DNA from 4 places in the Variovorax sp. MPBD4-3 genome. Region 1 is predicted to be linked to each of the others. Evidence: predicted binding sites of a transcription regulator. Region 1 holds the regulator's gene; each other region holds the start of a gene.
What was found. Region 1 encodes LexA, which represses DNA repair genes until DNA is damaged. Its sites were predicted from a motif close to ACTGTATNNNNATACAGT; they were not measured.

Region 1 (4,073 bases):
GACGGCTTCCCCCGCACCATTCCGCAAGCCGACGCCATGAAGGCGGCGGGCGTCAAGCTCGACTACGTGCTCGAGATCGACGTGCCCTTCGGCGACATCATCGAGCGCATGAGCGGCCGCCGCTCGCACCCGGCTTCGGGCCGCACCTACCACGTCAAGTTCAACCCGCCCAAGGTGGAAGGCAAGGACGACGTCACCGGCGAAGACCTGATCCAGCGCGAGGACGACAAGGAAGAAACCGTGCGCAAGCGGCTCGACGTGTACAGCCAGCAGACGCGTCCGCTGGTCGACTACTACTCGGCCTGGGCCAAGACCGACCCGGCCGCCGCGCCGAAGTACCGCGCCATCAAGGGCGTGGGCACGGTCGATGAGATCACCCAGCGCGCACTCGCAGCGCTGAGCAGCTGATTGCCGGTCGCCCTCCGTCAGGGCGGCCACCACCTCACCCGAGCAAATCGAGCATCAGCGCGATGCGCGCCTTCACCGGCGTGAGCGTGCCCGCGTCCCGCAGGCGGTCATCGGCTGTCGGCAGGATGCGCCCGTTCATGCAGCGCGTCGCGCGAACCACCGCCACGCCCGCCTCCAGCGCCTTCAGCGCAGCCGCTTCGAGTGCGTGATGCAGCGTGCCGTTGCCGGTGGCGGCCAGCACCAGTCCACGGACCGGTTCGGCGCTGCCGGGCTGCAGCAGCGCCTCGACGACCGCACCGCTCGCGCCGGCATGGCTCATGACGATTTCCACACGAGGCCACTGGACGGCGGCCGCCTCGAAGATCTTCGAAGCCGGCAGCGCCCCGCCCTCGGGCCACGCCCTCACGCGGCGCACTTCACCTTCTTCCACATAGCCCACCACGCCTGCATCGCCTGATGCGAAGGCATCAAGCCTGTAGGTGTGAACTTTCTGCACGTCGGCGCCACTGTGCATCGCGCCGGCGCACACCACGGTCACCCCCTTCGCACCCGCTGCCAGAGCCACGCCGATGGCATCGCGCACGTTCTGCGGACCATCGGGCGACAGCGCGCTCGCCGGGCGCATGGCGCAGGTCAGCACCACAGGCTTCGCGCACGCCAGTACGGAATGCAGGAAGAAGGCCGTCTCCTCCAGCGTGTCGGTGCCGTGCGTGATCACCACGCCCGCCACGTCGGGCTCGGCCAGCCAGTGCGCGCAGCGCTGCGCGAGCTTTTGCCATGTCTCGAGGGACATGTCCTTGCTGTCCAGTTGCGCGACCTGCTCCGCCACCAGCGTCACGCCCTGGGGCGCCTCGATGCCGCCCAGAAGGTCCGCCACGCCCACCTGCCCCGCCGTGTAGCCGATGTTGTCGCCGCTGCTGGCGGCCTTGCCGGCGATGGTGCCGCCGGTACCCAGCACGACCACGCGGCGCAGTTCAGGCGAAGGGAAATCAGGCATGGCTTGTCAACTCTTTAAAACTGGTTAAAAATACAGGTACTGGATATCTAGCCAGTGCCGCAAGGAACCACATATGCAGTTCGCCGTGAAGCTTACAGCCCGCCAGCAGCAGATCCTGGACTTGATCCAGAGCGCCATCGCCCGAACCGGCGCGCCACCCACGCGCGCCGAAATCGCCAATGAACTCGGGTTCAAGTCGGCCAACGCGGCCGAAGAGCACCTGCAGGCACTGGCCCGCAAGGGTGTCATCGAACTCGTCAGCGGCACCTCGCGAGGCATCCGCCTCAAGGGCGACGCCCTGCGCTCGCTGAACGAAACGCGCCACCGCGAAGGCGGGCAGTTCTCGCTCTCGCTGCCCGGCATGGCGCAACTGGCACTGCCGCTCATCGGCCGCGTCGCCGCGGGCTCGCCCATCCTGGCGCAAGAGCACGTCGACCAGACCTACTACGTCGAGAACACACTGTTCCAGCGCCAGCCCGACTACCTGCTCAAGGTGCGCGGCATGTCCATGCGCGACGCCGGCATCATGGACGGCGACCTGCTCGCCGTGCAGGCCACCAAGGAAGCGCGCAACGGCCAGATCGTGGTGGCGCGCCTGGGCGACGAGGTCACCGTCAAGCGCCTGAAACGCAACAAGCAGGTCATCGAGCTGCACGCCGAGAACCCCGACTACCCGACCATCATCGTCCAGCCCGGCGAGCCCTTCGAGATCGAAGGCCTCGCCGTGGGCCTCATCCGCAACACCATGCTGATGTAGGCCTGCTGGCGGCAGCACTCACCCGGCCGCGACAGGTGGCGGGCGTATGGCGCGAAGTCGCCATCACCCTGTCGCGGCCGATTCAAGAAATCCTGCCTGTGTTCAACCTCATACTTTTTTGGAGTTCACATGGGAATCGCCCTCCTCGCCATCGCTGATTTCTGGATGCCGCTGCAATCGCTCGCCAACCGTTTGATTCCGGCACGCCGCCCCCATCGCCACACCCCGCTCGACCACAGCGAGAGTTCCGCCGGCCTGCGCTATGTCGCGGTGCGTCCGTCTTGCGGCGCGACGCCACCGGCGGCCGCAGCCACCGCGCCGGCGCGCCCGTTGCGCGTGGTGCGTGTGGTCGACGGAAAGGGCCAGCAGCGCAGCAACCGTGTCGTGATCTCCGGCCGCATGGACGACGTGTGCGCGGAGCTCGACCGTCTGGCGGCCCTCGAAGCGGCCGAAGCCATGGTCACCGCGCCCCGCTCCACACGCCTGCACTGAGGCGCGGCCCCCTGGGAGAGCCCGTCGGCAGTGGGTATCCAAACGTTCGGGGGTGCGACATCCCAATGCTGCGAGGCACAATGGCACGCCATGAATATTGTGATCCTCGACGACTATCAGGACGCCGTGCGCAAATTGCGCTGCGCCGCCAAGCTGGACGCGTACGCAGCCAAGGTCTACACCAACACGGTCAAGGGCATCGGGCAACTCTCGGTTCGCCTCAAGGACGCCGACGTGATCGTGCTGATTCGCGAGCGCACACAGATCTCCCGGCAGCTCATCGAGAAGCTGCCCAAGCTCAAGCTCATTTCGCAAACGGGTCGCGTCGCGGGCCACATCGACGTGGCGGCCTGCACCGAGCGCGGCATCGCCGTGGCGGAAGGCTCCGGCTCCCCCCAGGCACCTGCCGAGCTCACCTGGGCGCTCATCATGGCCGCCATGCGCCGGCTGCCGCAATACATCAGCAACCTCAAGCACGGGGCGTGGCAGCAATCGGGCCTCAAGTCGGCCTCGATGCCGCCCAACTTCGGGCTGGGCTCGGTGCTCAAGGGCAAGACGCTCTGCATCTGGGGCTACGGCCGCATCGGCCAGCTGGTCGCGCGCTACGGGCAGGCCTTCGGCATGCAGGTCGTGATCTGGGGGCGTGAAGCCAGCTGCGCCAAGGCCCGCTCCGACGGCTTCCAGGTGGCGCAGAACCGCCAGGAGTTCTTCGCAGCCGCCGACGTGCTGTCGGTCCACCTGCGGCTCAACGACGAAACCAACGGTCTCATCACGCTCGAGGATCTCTCGCGCATGAAGCCGACGGCGCTGTTCGTCAACACCTCGCGTGCCGAGCTGGTCGAGGCCGACGCGCTGCTCGCGGCGCTCAACCGTGGCCGCCCCGGGCTGGCCGCCATCGACGTGTTCGAGAGCGAGCCGCCGCTGCAGGGCCACGCACTGCTGCGGCTGGAGAACTGCATCTGCACACCGCACATCGGCTACGTCGAGCAGGAGAGCTACGAGAGCTACTTCGGCCAGGCCTTCGACAACGTCGTGAGCTACATCAACGGCAATCCCACGAACATCGTGAATCCCGGCGCGCTGCAGGTTCGCCGGTGAGCCGGCCCGCGCCCAAGGGTGCGCTCTGGGCGCTGCTGGTCGGCAACTTCGTGATCGGCACGGGCGTGATGGTCGTGCCCGGCACGCTCAATGAAATCAGCGCTTCGCTGGCCATTTCGGTCGCCACCGCGGGCCAGTTGATCACCGCCGCGGCGGCGGTGATGTGCATCGGCGCGCCGCTGCTGGCCGCCGCCGTCGCGGGGTGGGACCGCCGCCAGCTGCTCGCGCTCACCCTGCTCTGGTATGCGGCGGGCCACGCTCTCGCGGCGCTCATGCCGAGCTTCGGCGCGCTGCTGCCGGTACGCATGCTCACGGTGATCG
Region 2 (4,073 bases), on a different contig from region 1:
CACTTTCTATGGTGTGGATATCAAGTAACCCCCCAGGCTGCTGGGGGCAACACCTGCGGCCCGGCATAGCCGGTTCCGCGGTGTTTCTGGAAAGAGAAATGTCTTGAGTTTTTTGCCGCGCGCGCCCATCGCCATCGTCGCTGCCATGCACGAGGAACTGAGTGCCCTGCTTGCGCAGATGCCCGACGAGCAGCGTGTGCGCGTGGCGGGGCGCGACTTCTGGGTGGGCCATCTGCAGGGCCAGCCGGTGGTCGCGGTGCTGTCGCGCATCGGCAAGGTCGCGGCGGCGGTGACGGCCACGGTGCTGCTGGAGCGCTTCGGCGTGCGGGCCATCGTGTTCACCGGCGTGGCGGGTGGATTGGCGCCGGGCGTGAAGGTGGGCGACGTGGTCGTGGCCACCGAACTGCTGCAGCACGACATGGACGCCTCGCCGCTTTTCCCGAAGCACGAGGTGCCGCTGATGGGCATGGCGCGCTTCGCGGCCGATGCTGCCATCGGCAACGCGCTGGCGGCCGTGGCGGCCGACGTGCTGCGCGACCCCGGGGCCTTGGTCGGCCAGCAGGCCGTGGATGAATTCAGCCTCCGGCAGCCCGGGGTGCATCGCGGCCTGCTGGTGAGCGGCGACCGCTTCGTCTCCACCACCGCGGAGAGCGAGGCCTTGCAGCGCGAGCTGCCCGATGCGCTCGCGGTCGAGATGGAAGGCGCTGCGATGGCGCAGGTGTGTCACGACTACGGCGTGCCGTTTGCCGCGATGCGCACGATTTCGGACCGCGCCGACGATGCCGCGCATGGCGACTTCGCGCGCTTCGTGGTGGAGGTGGCGAGCCGCTACAGCCTCGCGCTGGTGGGCGCGTGGCTGGCCACGCTGCCCGCGCAAGACGCGGGTAGTGGCGCGGCTACTTGAGCCAGCCGCGCCGGCGGAAGTACCACATCGGCACCAGCGCGCTGGCCGCCATCAGCACGATGGCATACGGATAGCCCATGGCCCAGTCGAGCTCCGGCATGAACTTGAAGTTCATGCCGTAGATGCTGGCGATCAGCGTGGGCGGCAGCAGCGCCACGCTGGCCACCGAGAAGATCTTGATGGTCTTGTTCTGGTTGATGTTGATGAAACCGACGGTCGCATCCATCAGGAAGTTGATCTTGTCGAACAGGAAGGCCGTGTGGTTGTCCAGCGACTCGATGTCGCGCAGGATCTGGCGCGCCTCTTCGAACTGCTCGGCGTTGAGCATCTTGCTGCGCATCATGAAGCTGACCGCGCGGCGCGTGTCCATCACGTTGCGGCGGATGCGGCCGTTCAAGTCTTCCTGCCGCGCGATGGCGCCGAGCACCTCGCCGGCCAGCTCGTCGCTCACGTTGCCCGAGAGCACCTTCTTGCCGGCCACTTCGAGCTCGTCGTAGATGTTCTCGAGCGTGTCGGCCGAATACTCGGCGTCGGCGTCGAACAGCTTGAGCATCACTTCCTTGGCGTCCTCGATCAGCCCCGGTGCGCGGCGCGCGCGCATGCGCAGCAGGCGGAACACGGGCACGTCCTCGTCGTGGATCGAGAACAGCACGCCGCGGCTGCGCAGGTCGGTGTTGTGCTGGTTCAGGATGAAAGCGACGCGCACGGTGCGCGGGTTCTCGTCGTCGTCGATCAGGAAGTCGGAGCGGATGTGCAGCTCGCCGTTGTCTTCCTCGTAGAAGCGGGCGGATTCCTCGATGTCCTCGTCCATCGCGTCTTCGGGGATGGACAGGCCGTAGTACTGCTTGATCCAGCGCTTCTCTTCGAGCGTGGGCGATTCGAGGTCGACCCAGATCGGCTGGAACTTGGAAAGCTCTTCGAGCGCCTCGATCTCTTCCTGGACGAGGCGGCCGTTGGCGAGCGTAAAGATGTTGAGCATTGGCTCACTCCCGGGGGTGACTGGACGATGGGCGAGGGAGGGGCGCTTTCAATTCCCGGGCCCGACGTGCGTGAGGAAAACGCGTCAGTGAAAGGGAGTTGAAAGCTGCCGAGACGGGGCGGTTTCCATGGGGAGAGTCTCCGGTTGCAGCGAGGCGCGATTATGTCACTGGCCACATGGCAGCAAGGTGGCTGGACTGGACGGGCATACAGTAAAGTCGTGCCCATGCAGACCGCTGCGCTCCCCGTTCTTTCCACCGCCCCGAAGACCCAGGCCGAGCGCCTGGCCGCCGCGCTGGCCACGCTCAACGACGCGCAGCGCGCGGCGGTCGAGCACGGGGTGGGAGCGGCCATCGCCGAGCGCGACGAGCGGCCGCTGCTCGTCATCGCCGGCGCAGGGTCGGGCAAGACCAGCACGCTGGCGCACCGCGTCGCGCACCTGATTGCCGGCGGGGTGGATCCGCAGCGCCTGCTGCTGCTGACCTTCTCGCGCCGCGCCGCGCAGGAAATGGGGCGGCGCGCCGGCCAGGTGCTGGCGAAGGTGCTGGGCCTGAAGTCGGAGGCGCCGCCCTCGCTGCCGTGGGCAGGCACCTTCCACGGCATCGGCGCGCGGCTGCTGCGCGAGTACGCCGCGCAGATCGGGCTGGACGAGAACTTCACCATCCACGACCGCGGCGACGCCGAAGACCTGATGGGGCTGGCGCGCCACGAGCTGGGCCTGTCTTCCACCGTCAACCGCTTTCCGCGCAAGGGCACCTGCCTGTCGATCTACTCGCGCTGCGTGAACACGCGCGCGCCGCTGGCCGAGGTGCTGCGGGAGTCGTTCCCGTGGTGCGGCGAATGGGAGGCCGAGCTGAAGAAGCTGTTCGGCGCCTACGTCGAGGCCAAGCAGCAGCAGAACGTGCTCGACTACGACGACCTGCTGCTCTACTGGGCCGGCATGGTCGCCGAGCCCGCGCTGGCCGCGCACGTCGGCGCGCGCTTCGACCATGTGCTGGTCGACGAGTACCAGGACACCAACCTGCTGCAGGCCTCGATCCTGCTGGCGCTTAAGCCCGACGGGCGCGGCGTGACGGTGGTGGGGGACGACGCGCAGTCGATCTATTCGTTCAGGGGCGCCACGGTGCGCAACATCCTCGACTTCCCGTCGCAGTTCACTCAGGACGCACGCGTGGTCACGCTGGAGCGCAACTACCGCTCGACGCAGCCGATCCTCGACGCCTCGAACCGCGTCATCGCGCAGGCGGCCGAGCGGCACGCCAAGACGCTCTGGACCGACAAGCCATCGGCCGGCAAGCCGCTGCTGGTGCTCGTGCCCGACGAGGCGGAGCAGGCGCGCTGGGTGGCCGACAAGGTGCTGGCGCACCGCGAGGGCGGGCTGGCGCTGAAGTCGCAGGCGGTGCTGTTTCGCACCTCGTCGCACAGCGCGGCGCTCGAGCTCGAGCTGGCGCGGCGCAACATCCCGTTCGTGAAGTTCGGCGGGCTCAAGTTTCTCGAGGCCTCGCATGTGAAGGACCTGCTCGCGGTGCTGCGTTTCGCGCAGAACCCGCGCGGCCGCATGGCGGGCTTTCGCGTGACGCAGCTGATCCCGGGCATCGGGCCCGTCACCGGCACGCGGCTGCTCGACGCGATGGACCAGGCCGCCGACCCGGTGGCGGCCGTGCGCGACTTCGTGCCGCCCTCCGCGGCGCGCGAGCAATGGGCCGATTTCGCCAAGGCCTACGAGGCGCTGCGCTCTCCTGCGCTCGCATGGCCAGCCGACGTGGAGGTGGCGATGGCCTGGTACCAGCCGCACCTGGAGCGGCTGTACGAGGACACCTCGGGCGTGCGGCGCGCCGACGTCGAGCAGCTTGCGCGGCTGGCCGCCGGCTACGCGTCGCGCGAACGCTTCCTGACCGAACTGACGCTCGATCCGCCCGAGGCCACCAGCGACCGCCCGGGTCCGCCGCTGCTCGACGAGGACTACCTGATCCTCTCGACCATCCATTCGGCCAAGGGGCAGGAGTGGAACTCGGTGCATGTGATCAACGTGGTCGACGGCTGCCTGCCGGCCGACGTGGCGCAGAGCGCGCAAGAGCTCGAAGAAGAACGCCGCCTGCTCTACGTGGCGATGACCCGGGCGCGCGACCACCTGCACCTGCTGGTGCCGCAGCGCTTCTACGTCACGCAGCAGTCGGCGCGCGGCGACCGG
Region 3 (4,073 bases), on a different contig from region 1:
GCGTGAAGCTGCTGGTGCGCGGCCACCGCTCGATCGCCTTCACGGCCGAAGGCGAGCGGCTCTTTCGCAGCGCCGACGGCGCGGTGCAGCAACTGCAGGACGTGATGGGCGGCATCCGCCAGTCCGGCGAGCAGCGCCCCGTGACGCTGAGCGCGAGCATCGGCATGACGGGGCTGTGGCTGCTGCCGCGGCTGGGCAATGTGCAGAAGCTGCATCCGGGCGTCGACGTGCGCGTGTCGTCCAACAACCGCCTGGCCGACATGCGCAACGACGGCATCGACCTTGCCATTCGCTACACGACGCCCGTGCTTGCGCCGGCCGGGGCGGTGCGGCTCTTCGGGGAAACCGTGGCGCCGGTGGCGCACCCTTCGCTCGGGCTGGCGTCGCTGGCGTCGGCGCAGGCGCTGTCGCAGCTTTGCCTGCTGGCCTTCGACGATCCGCAGCACCCGTGGCTGCAATGGAGCGACTGGCTCGCGGCGGTGGGCTGGGCCGATGCGAAGCCGCGCGCCGTGCTCCATTTCAACCAGTACGACCAGTTGATCCAGGCGGCGCTGGCCGGCCAGGGCGTGGCGCTGGGGCGGCTGGAACTGATCCAGCCGTTGCTCGACGACCGGCGGCTGGTGCGCGTGGCCGCACCCGCGCCGGCGCAGCCTTCAGGCCATGCCTACTGGCTGATCCACGCCGACGAGGCACCGCGCGAAGACGTGCGCCACGTGGCCGAATGGCTGATGGACGAGGCGCGGCAGTCGTCAGGGCACTGAGGGCATCGCCTTGCAACATGCGATCGCCTCGTCGAGGCGGTCGTTGCCCCAGAACATCTCGCTGCCGGCAAAGAAGGTCGGTGCGCCGAAGATGCCTTTGTCCGCGGCCGTCTCGGTCTGGCGCCGCAGCCGCAGCTTGTTGGCGTCGCACAGCGCTTCTTCAAGGATGCGGTGCGCCGGCAGACCCAGTCCGGCGAGCAGGTCGCGCATGGCCTGCGGCGAATCGATGTCGCGGTCTTCGGCGAAGTTCATCGTCATCGTGCGGCGGCAGAACTCGCCCATCCACGGCTGCGCGGCACCCACCAGCGCAATGCGCAGCGGCAGCACGGCCGGGCGCGGAAAGCGCGTCGGCTGCCGCCACGGCAGGCCATGCTTGCGGCACTGGCGGGCCATGTCCTTCCACGTGTAGTCGCCTTTCTCCTTCTGCAAAACGAAGGGCGACGTCTCCCAGCCGAAAGATCGGAAGATCGGCCCCAGCAGGAAGGGCTGCCAGCGGATGCCGATGCCGTGCGCGGCCGCCTCCTGCTCCACGCGCATCACGCTGAGGTAGCTGTAGTTGCTGCCGAAGTCGAACCAGAAGTCGAGCGTGTTCATTCGAACACCACTAGGCAGCGGGCCTCGATGCTCTCGCGCAGCGGCGCGTCGGCGGGCGCCTCGGGGTGGTCGAAGGCGGCATGCGGCGTGTAGCGAGAGACGCCGCTGAGCTGCGAGTCGTACTGCTTGAACACCAGCGCCTCGTGCCGGTCCATCGCGGAAAAATAAGACCAGCGGTGCGAGGGCGAATGCGTCGCGAGGTAGATCTCGCCGGTGCGGCGCGGATAGCGCACTTCGGCGTCGACCAGGTCCCGGGCCATCACCGAGCGGGCATCGCACACGGCGAGCGGCGTGTCGAGCACCGGCCCCCTTATCGAACGCCAGACATTGACGATGCAATAGCGCCGCACGGCCGCGGCTTCCTCGGGGTCGGGCAGCACCAGGGACAGCCGGCGACGGCCAGATTCCTCGGTGTAGTCGTTGTGGATGCGGCCGTTGGCGGCGGCCCGGCCGTCGGTCGCGCGGCGGCCGAAGCTCAGGGCGGCGCGGTCGGCTTCGCGCCTGCGCACCAGGTGGTCGAAGACATGGGCACGCGAGCCGCCCGTGACGGCCAGTGCCAGTTCGGCCACCTCGCGGTGGTAGATGGCCGTGACCTCCGCGTCGTCGAGGAAGTCGCGCACGGCCGTGGGCGCGTCGCGCAGCACGAAGCCTTCGCGCTCGATGTCGGGTGGCGCCGCGGCTGCGCGCGCATCCGCGATGGGCATGGGGCGCAGTTCGTAGCTGCCGCTTTCCCAGGGCGTGTCGGGCGGCGGCTGGAAGGTGTAGCTGACGGGGCGCAGGGCGGACGGCTGGAGGTAGTTCAGGCCTGCGGTGACGGCTGTGACGGCTGTGCTGGGGGTGGTCATGCGGTGCTCCTGTTGGACGGCTCCATTGGAGCGAAGCGGCAGCCCCGGCTCAAACGACTTCTGGGCGCCTTCGCATGAACACCGGGAATATGAAAATCCCCGTGACGAAGAAAAACAGCTTTTTTCCCGCAGCCCATGGAATACTGTATAAAAATACAGTTAACAGTCTTCGCCATGGGCCTTCCTTTCCTCGATTCCTTTTCCGCTGCCGCGGGCCGCGGCGTCTGGCATGCCGACGAACTCGGCCTGGCCGACGCCCAGGTCGTCGCGACCGGCCATGCCGCGCTCGACGCGGAGTTGCCGGGCGGCGGATGGCCGGTCGGCGCGATGACGGAACTGCTGCAGGCCGCGCCCGAAGCCCATGTCTGGCGGCTGCTGCTGCCGGCGCTGGCGCAGGCGGTGCAGGCGCGCGGCGGGCCGGTGGTGCTGGTCGGCCCGCCCTTCGAGCCCTGCGGGCCGTCGCTCGCGGCGCAGGGGCTGCCGGTGGAAGCGCTGATGTGGGTGCGCAGCGAGGCACCGGCCGCGCGGCTGTGGGCCTGCGAGCAGGCGCTGCGCTGCGCCGACGTGGCGGCCGTGGTGGCGTGGCTGCCGCAGGCGCGGGTGGCCGAACTGCGGCGGCTGCAACTGGCGGCGGCGCAGCATGAACTGCTGCTGTTCGTGTGCCGGCCCGACTCGGTCGCGTTGTCGGCTTCGCCCGCGCGGCTGCGCCTTCGCACCGACCGCTGCGAGGCCGATGCTTCGCAGATCGCGCTGCACATCCTCAAGCGCCGCGGGCCGCCGCTGGCCTCGCCGGTCATGCTGCCTGCGCGCAACGAGCGCATGGCCGCGCTGCTGGCCGCCGCCCGGGTGCGCCGCAAGCTGCGGCTGCAGCAGCAAGGCACCGTGGTGGAAGCCGGCGAGACGGCAACCTCCGCCAAGGTGGTGCGCATCGACGCGTGGAAAGGAGGCCCAGGTGCACTGGATCGCCTTGCGGTGGCTACTTGACGACGCCGGCACGCCCGAGGGCCCGGTCCTGCCCACGCCCGAGGCTATCGGCTGGTGGGCGCTGCGCTACACGCCCCACGTCGCCTGGCAGGACGAAGCGCTGATGCTCGAGGTCTCGGCCTGTGAACGCCTCTGGGGCGGCCGGCTGCAGCTGATGCGCCTGCTGCTGGCCGACAACCCCGCGCCCGACGCGCGCATGCTGGGTACGCAGGGCGCCACCAGCCTCATCGCGCTGGCGCGGCTGCGGCTGTTCACGCGCGAAGAGAAGCGGCCGCAAGACGTGCCCGCCGGCCTGCCGCTCGACACCCTGAGCGCGGCGCGCGCGCACCTCGACCTGCTCGCGCGCCTCGGTTGCCGCACCTGGGGCGACGTGGCTGCGCTGCCGCGCGGCGGGCTCACGCGGCGCTTCGGTGCCGAGCTGCGCGATGCGCTCGATGCCGCCTGGGGCCTGCGCCCCGAAAGCCATGCCTGGCTCACGCTGCCCGACGTGTTCGAGCAGAAGCTCGAACTGCCCGCGCTGGCCGAAACCGCGCCCGAACTCATGTGGTCGGCCAACCGGCTGCTGGCCTCGCTGCAGCTGTGGCTGCGTGCCCGCCAGCGCGGCGCGCGCGCGCTCGAGCTGCAATGGACGCTCGACCTCAAGCGCTTCAACGGCGTGAACCTGCCGCCGCACCAGCAGGTCACCGTGCGCACGGCCGAGCCCACGCAGGACATGGCGCACCTGCGCCGGCTGATGTCCGAAAAACTCGCGCTCACCACGCTCTCGGCGCCCGCGAGCTGGCTGCGGCTGCGCACGCTGGAGACCGATCCGTGGGCCGGCGCCAGCACCAGCTTCCTGCCCGAGGACAACCGCAAGGGCGACAGGCTGCACGAGATGGTCGAGCGCCTC
Region 4 (4,073 bases), on a different contig from region 1:
CTTAAGGGCGTGGCGGGGCGGCTGGCCGGGGGCGTTCCCGGCCTCCCGCACGGCGGCGATGCGCTGGACGAAGCGGGGCGGCTCGGGCTCGAAACCGTCTTCGTAGGCCACCACGCGCAGGCCGGCGCAGGCGGCGAGCAACTCGCCCGGCTGCAGCAGGAAGTCGGGCCGCGAGGGCTTGCCCACGGTCTCGTTGCCCGCCGCGAAGGTCTCGTAGAGCAGCACGCCGCCAGGCGCCACCGCGGCCACGATGTCGGCCATGCGCGGCCGCCAGAGGTAGTGCGTGACGACCACGCCGCCGAAGGCCTGCCCGGCGAACGGCCACGGGCCCGATTCGATGTCGGCCTCGACCACGCTGCCGAAGGCGCCGGCCGCCGCCACGGCTTCGGGCGAGCGGTCGACGCCCGTCACGGCGTGGCCGCGCCCGGCGAACCAGCGCATGTGCCGCCCGGATCCGCAGGCCACGTCGAGCACGCTGGCGCGGGGCGCGAGCAGGTGCGACCAGCGGACGATCCATTCGGAAGGCGCGCCCGAGCCGTGCGCGGTGGCTGCATCTCTCATGGCGGATCAAGAAACGGGGTCAGAAACAGGACCAGATCTGGTCCACCAGCGTCACCAGGAACTCCGGATGCACGTACATGGCGAACACGCCGCCCAGCACCGCCAGCGCGGCGGCGAGCCAGCCGGCGTGCACGATGTGGTGGCGCATCCGTGGTGTCATGGCGCTCTTTATACGCAATCAGCCCGCCGCGCCCAACGGCCGGGGCGCCCGGGCGATGGCGCTTTCCTTCACCGGCAGGTTGATCAGCGCCGCGAACACGCCCAGCGCAATGGCGATGTACCAGACGATGTCGTAGCTGCCCGTGGTGTCGTACAGGTAGCCGCCCAGCCATACGCCCAGGAAAGAGCCGACCTGGTGGCTCAGGAACACGAAGCCGCTGAGCATCGACAGGTGCGCCACCCCGAAGATGCCCGCCACGATGGCGTTGGTCGCGGGCACGGTGGAAAGCCACAGGAAGCCCATGGCCGCCGAGAACACATACACGCTCATCGGCGAAATGGGCGCCAGCAGGAACAGCGCGATCGACACCGCCCGCGCGAAATAGATCGCCGCCAGTATCTTGCGCTTGGCCAGCGTCTGGCCCAGCAGGCCGACCGTGTAGGTGCCGAACACGTTGAACAGCCCGATCAGCGCCAGCGCATAGCCGGCCACGTCGGCCGGCAGGCTCTTGTCGCGCAGGTAGGTCGGCATGTGGATGCCGATGAACGCCAGCTGGAAGCCGCAGACGAAGTACCCCGCCATCAGCAGCCCGAAGCTGGGGTAGCGGAAGGCTTCGCCCACGGCCTGCAGCACCGACTGGTCGCGGTGGCCGGCCAGGGCTTCGGTCCTGGGCTCGCGCAGGCCGAAGGCCAGGGGGACGATGACCAGCACCAGCACCGCCACCACGGCCAGCGCCGTCTGCCAGCCCAGGTGGCCGATCAGCCAGCCTTCGACGGGCGCCATCAGGAACTGCCCGAACGAGCCGGCCGCCGCCGCCACGCCCATGGCCCAGGAGCGCCGCTCGGCCGGGATCTGCCGGCCGATCACGCCGTAGATCACCGCGTAGGTCGAGCCCGCCTGCGCGGCGCCGATCAGCACGCCGGCGCTCAGTGTGAACAGCAGCGGCGTCGGCGAATGCGCCATGCCGAACAGCCCCAGTGCATAGAACACAGAGCCGCCGATCAGTACCCGGAACGCGCCGAAGCGGTCGGCCAGCATGCCCGCGAACACGCCGAAGATGCCCCACGACAGGTTCTGCACGGCAAGCGCGAACGAGAAGGTCTGTCGGCTCCAGTCCTGCGCCTGCGTGATGGGCTGCAGCCACAGGCCGAAGCCGTGGCGGATGCCCATGGAGAGCGTGACGATCATCGCCCCGCAGAAGAGGACTTGCTTGATCGAAAGAGTGCGGGCTGGCGTTTGCATGATGGCGTCGAATGTAGCGACATGGCTGCTTCGGCAGGCGGCCCGGCGGCCAAAGCCATTGATGATTTATAGGCGCCGTTTCAATGCGCGCCGGGCATCAAAGCGCCTCCTGTATGGGTATCCAGTTGTTTGGCGGCGACTGACTACAATCCGCCCCCATGGCGACTCCCCCCAAGACTCCCCCCAATTCTTCGTCCGCGTCCTCCGGCTACTCGGAAGGCTCCATCCGCGTGCTCAAGGGCCTGGAGCCCGTCAAGCAGCGCCCGGGCATGTACACCCGCACCGACAACCCGCTGCACATCATTCAGGAAGTGATCGACAACGCCGCCGACGAGGCGCTCGCGGGCTACGGCAAGAAGATCAAGGTCACGCTGCATGCAGACGGCTCGGTCAGCATCGAGGACGACGGCCGCGGCATTCCCTTCGGCCTGCACCCCGAGGAAAAAGCGCCCGTGGTCGAGCTGGTCTACACCCGGCTGCATGCCGGCGGCAAGTTCGACAAGGGCTCGGGCGGCGCCTACAGCTTCTCGGGCGGCCTGCACGGCGTGGGCGTGTCGGTGACCAACGCGCTGTCGAAGCGGCTCGAGGTGTCGACCCACCGCGAGGGTTCGGTGGCGAAGCTGGCCTTCAGCGGCGGCGACGTGATCGAGCAACTCGAGGTGCGCAAGCTCGAGGCCGGCGAGCGCAAGCAGGGCACCACTGTGCGCGCATGGCCCGACGCCAAGTACTTCGAGACCTCCGCGCTGCCCATGGGCGAACTCACGCACCTGCTGCGCAGCAAGGCCGTGCTGATGCCCGGCGTGAGCGTCACGCTCACGAACGAAAAGACCAAGGAAAGCCAGCAGTGGCTCTACAAGGGCGGCCTGAGCGACTACCTGATGCAGACGCTCAACGGCGACCCCGTCATTCCGCTGTTCGAAGGCGGCGGCCATGCCGACAAGAACGCCGACAACTTCGCCGAAGGCGAGGGCGCCGACTGGTGCGTTGCCTTCACCGAAGACGGCCAGCCGGTGCGCGAGAGCTACGTCAACCTGATTCCCACCAGCGCCGGCGGCACGCATGAAAGCGGCCTGCGCGACGGGCTGTTCACCGCTGTGAAGGGCTTCATCGAGCTGCACTCGCTGCTGCCCAAGGGCGTGAAGCTGCTGCCAGAAGACGTGTTCGCGCGCGCCTCGTACGTGCTCAGCGCCAAGGTGCTCGACCCGCAGTTCCAGGGCCAGATCAAGGAGCGACTGAACTCGCGCGACGCGGTGCGCCTGGTGTCGAGCTTCGTGCGGCCCGCGCTCGAACTGTGGCTCAACCAGCACGTCGACTACGGCAAGAAGCTGGCCGAGTTGGCCATCAAGGCCGCGCAGACGCGCCAGCGCGCCGGCCAGAAGGTCGAGAAGCGCAAGGGCTCCGGCGTGGCCGTGCTGCCCGGCAAGCTGACCGACTGCGAGAGCAAGGACATCAGCCACAACGAGGTCTTCCTGGTCGAGGGCGACTCCGCCGGCGGCAGCGCCAAGATGGGCCGCGACAAGGAAAGCCAGGCCATCCTGCCGCTGCGCGGCAAGGTGCTCAACACCTGGGAAGTGGAGCGCGACCGCCTCTTCGCGAACACCGAAATCCACGACATCTCGGTGGCCGTGGGCGTCGACCCCCACGGCCCCAACGACACGCCCGACATGAGCGGCCTGCGCTACGGAAAGATCTGCATCCTGAGCGATGCCGACGTGGACGGCTCGCACATCCAGGTGCTGCTGCTCACGCTGTTCTTCCGCCATTTCCCCAAGCTCATCGAAGCCGGCCACGTGTATGTCGCAAAACCGCCATTGTTCCGGGTGGATGCCCCCGCGCGCGGCAAGAAGCCGGCCTCCAAGGTCTACGCGCTGGACGAGGGCGAACTGACCGCCACGCTCGACAAACTGCGCAAGGACGGCGTGCGCGAAGGCGCCTGGAGCATCAGCCGCTTCAAGGGCCTGGGTGAAATGAGCGCGGAACAATTGTGGGAAACCACGCTCAATCCAGACACCCGCCGCCTGATGCAGGTCCAATTGGGCCGTTTCGACTTCACGTCCACCCAGGGCGAGATCACCAAGCTGATGGGCAAGGGCGAAGCGGCGGCGCGGCG

Region 2: the regulator LexA is predicted to act here: its motif matches at 2,079-2,096, upstream of AC1RVW_RS16465 (ATP-dependent helicase).
Region 3: the regulator LexA is predicted to act here: its motif matches at 2,343-2,360, upstream of imuA (translesion DNA synthesis-associated protein ImuA).
Region 4: the regulator LexA is predicted to act here: its motif matches at 2,072-2,089, upstream of AC1RVW_RS10400 (DNA topoisomerase IV subunit B).

What each region holds. Positions count from the first base shown of each region.
Region 1 covers NZ_JBXASW010000010.1:19,918-23,990, forward strand. The annotation lists gene adk (adenylate kinase) at 1-408, shown strand, start outside; gene AC1RVW_RS08355 (asparaginase) at 443-1,405, opposite strand; gene lexA (transcriptional repressor LexA) at 1,479-2,162, shown strand; gene AC1RVW_RS08365 (hypothetical protein) at 2,292-2,654, shown strand; gene AC1RVW_RS08370 (D-2-hydroxyacid dehydrogenase family protein) at 2,745-3,752, shown strand; gene AC1RVW_RS08375 (MFS transporter) at 3,749-4,073, shown strand, end outside.
Region 2 covers NZ_JBXASW010000025.1:59,249-63,321, forward strand. The annotation lists gene AC1RVW_RS16450 (ABC transporter substrate-binding protein) at 1-28, shown strand, start outside; gene AC1RVW_RS16455 (5'-methylthioadenosine/adenosylhomocysteine nucleosidase) at 146-904, shown strand; gene corA (magnesium/cobalt transporter CorA) at 897-1,883, opposite strand; gene AC1RVW_RS16465 (ATP-dependent helicase) at 2,109-4,073, shown strand, end outside.
Region 3 covers NZ_JBXASW010000017.1:39,158-43,230, forward strand. The annotation lists gene AC1RVW_RS12995 (LysR substrate-binding domain-containing protein) at 1-761, shown strand, start outside; gene AC1RVW_RS13000 (2-hydroxychromene-2-carboxylate isomerase) at 750-1,355, opposite strand; gene AC1RVW_RS13005 (CmcJ/NvfI family oxidoreductase) at 1,352-2,200, opposite strand; gene imuA (translesion DNA synthesis-associated protein ImuA) at 2,375-3,184, shown strand; gene AC1RVW_RS13015 (Y-family DNA polymerase) at 3,153-4,073, shown strand, end outside.
Region 4 covers NZ_JBXASW010000013.1:5,453-9,525, reverse strand. The annotation lists gene AC1RVW_RS10415 (class I SAM-dependent methyltransferase) at 1-561, opposite strand, end outside; gene AC1RVW_RS10410 (hypothetical protein) at 581-721, opposite strand; gene AC1RVW_RS10405 (MFS transporter) at 740-1,963, opposite strand; gene AC1RVW_RS10400 (DNA topoisomerase IV subunit B) at 2,122-4,073, shown strand, end outside.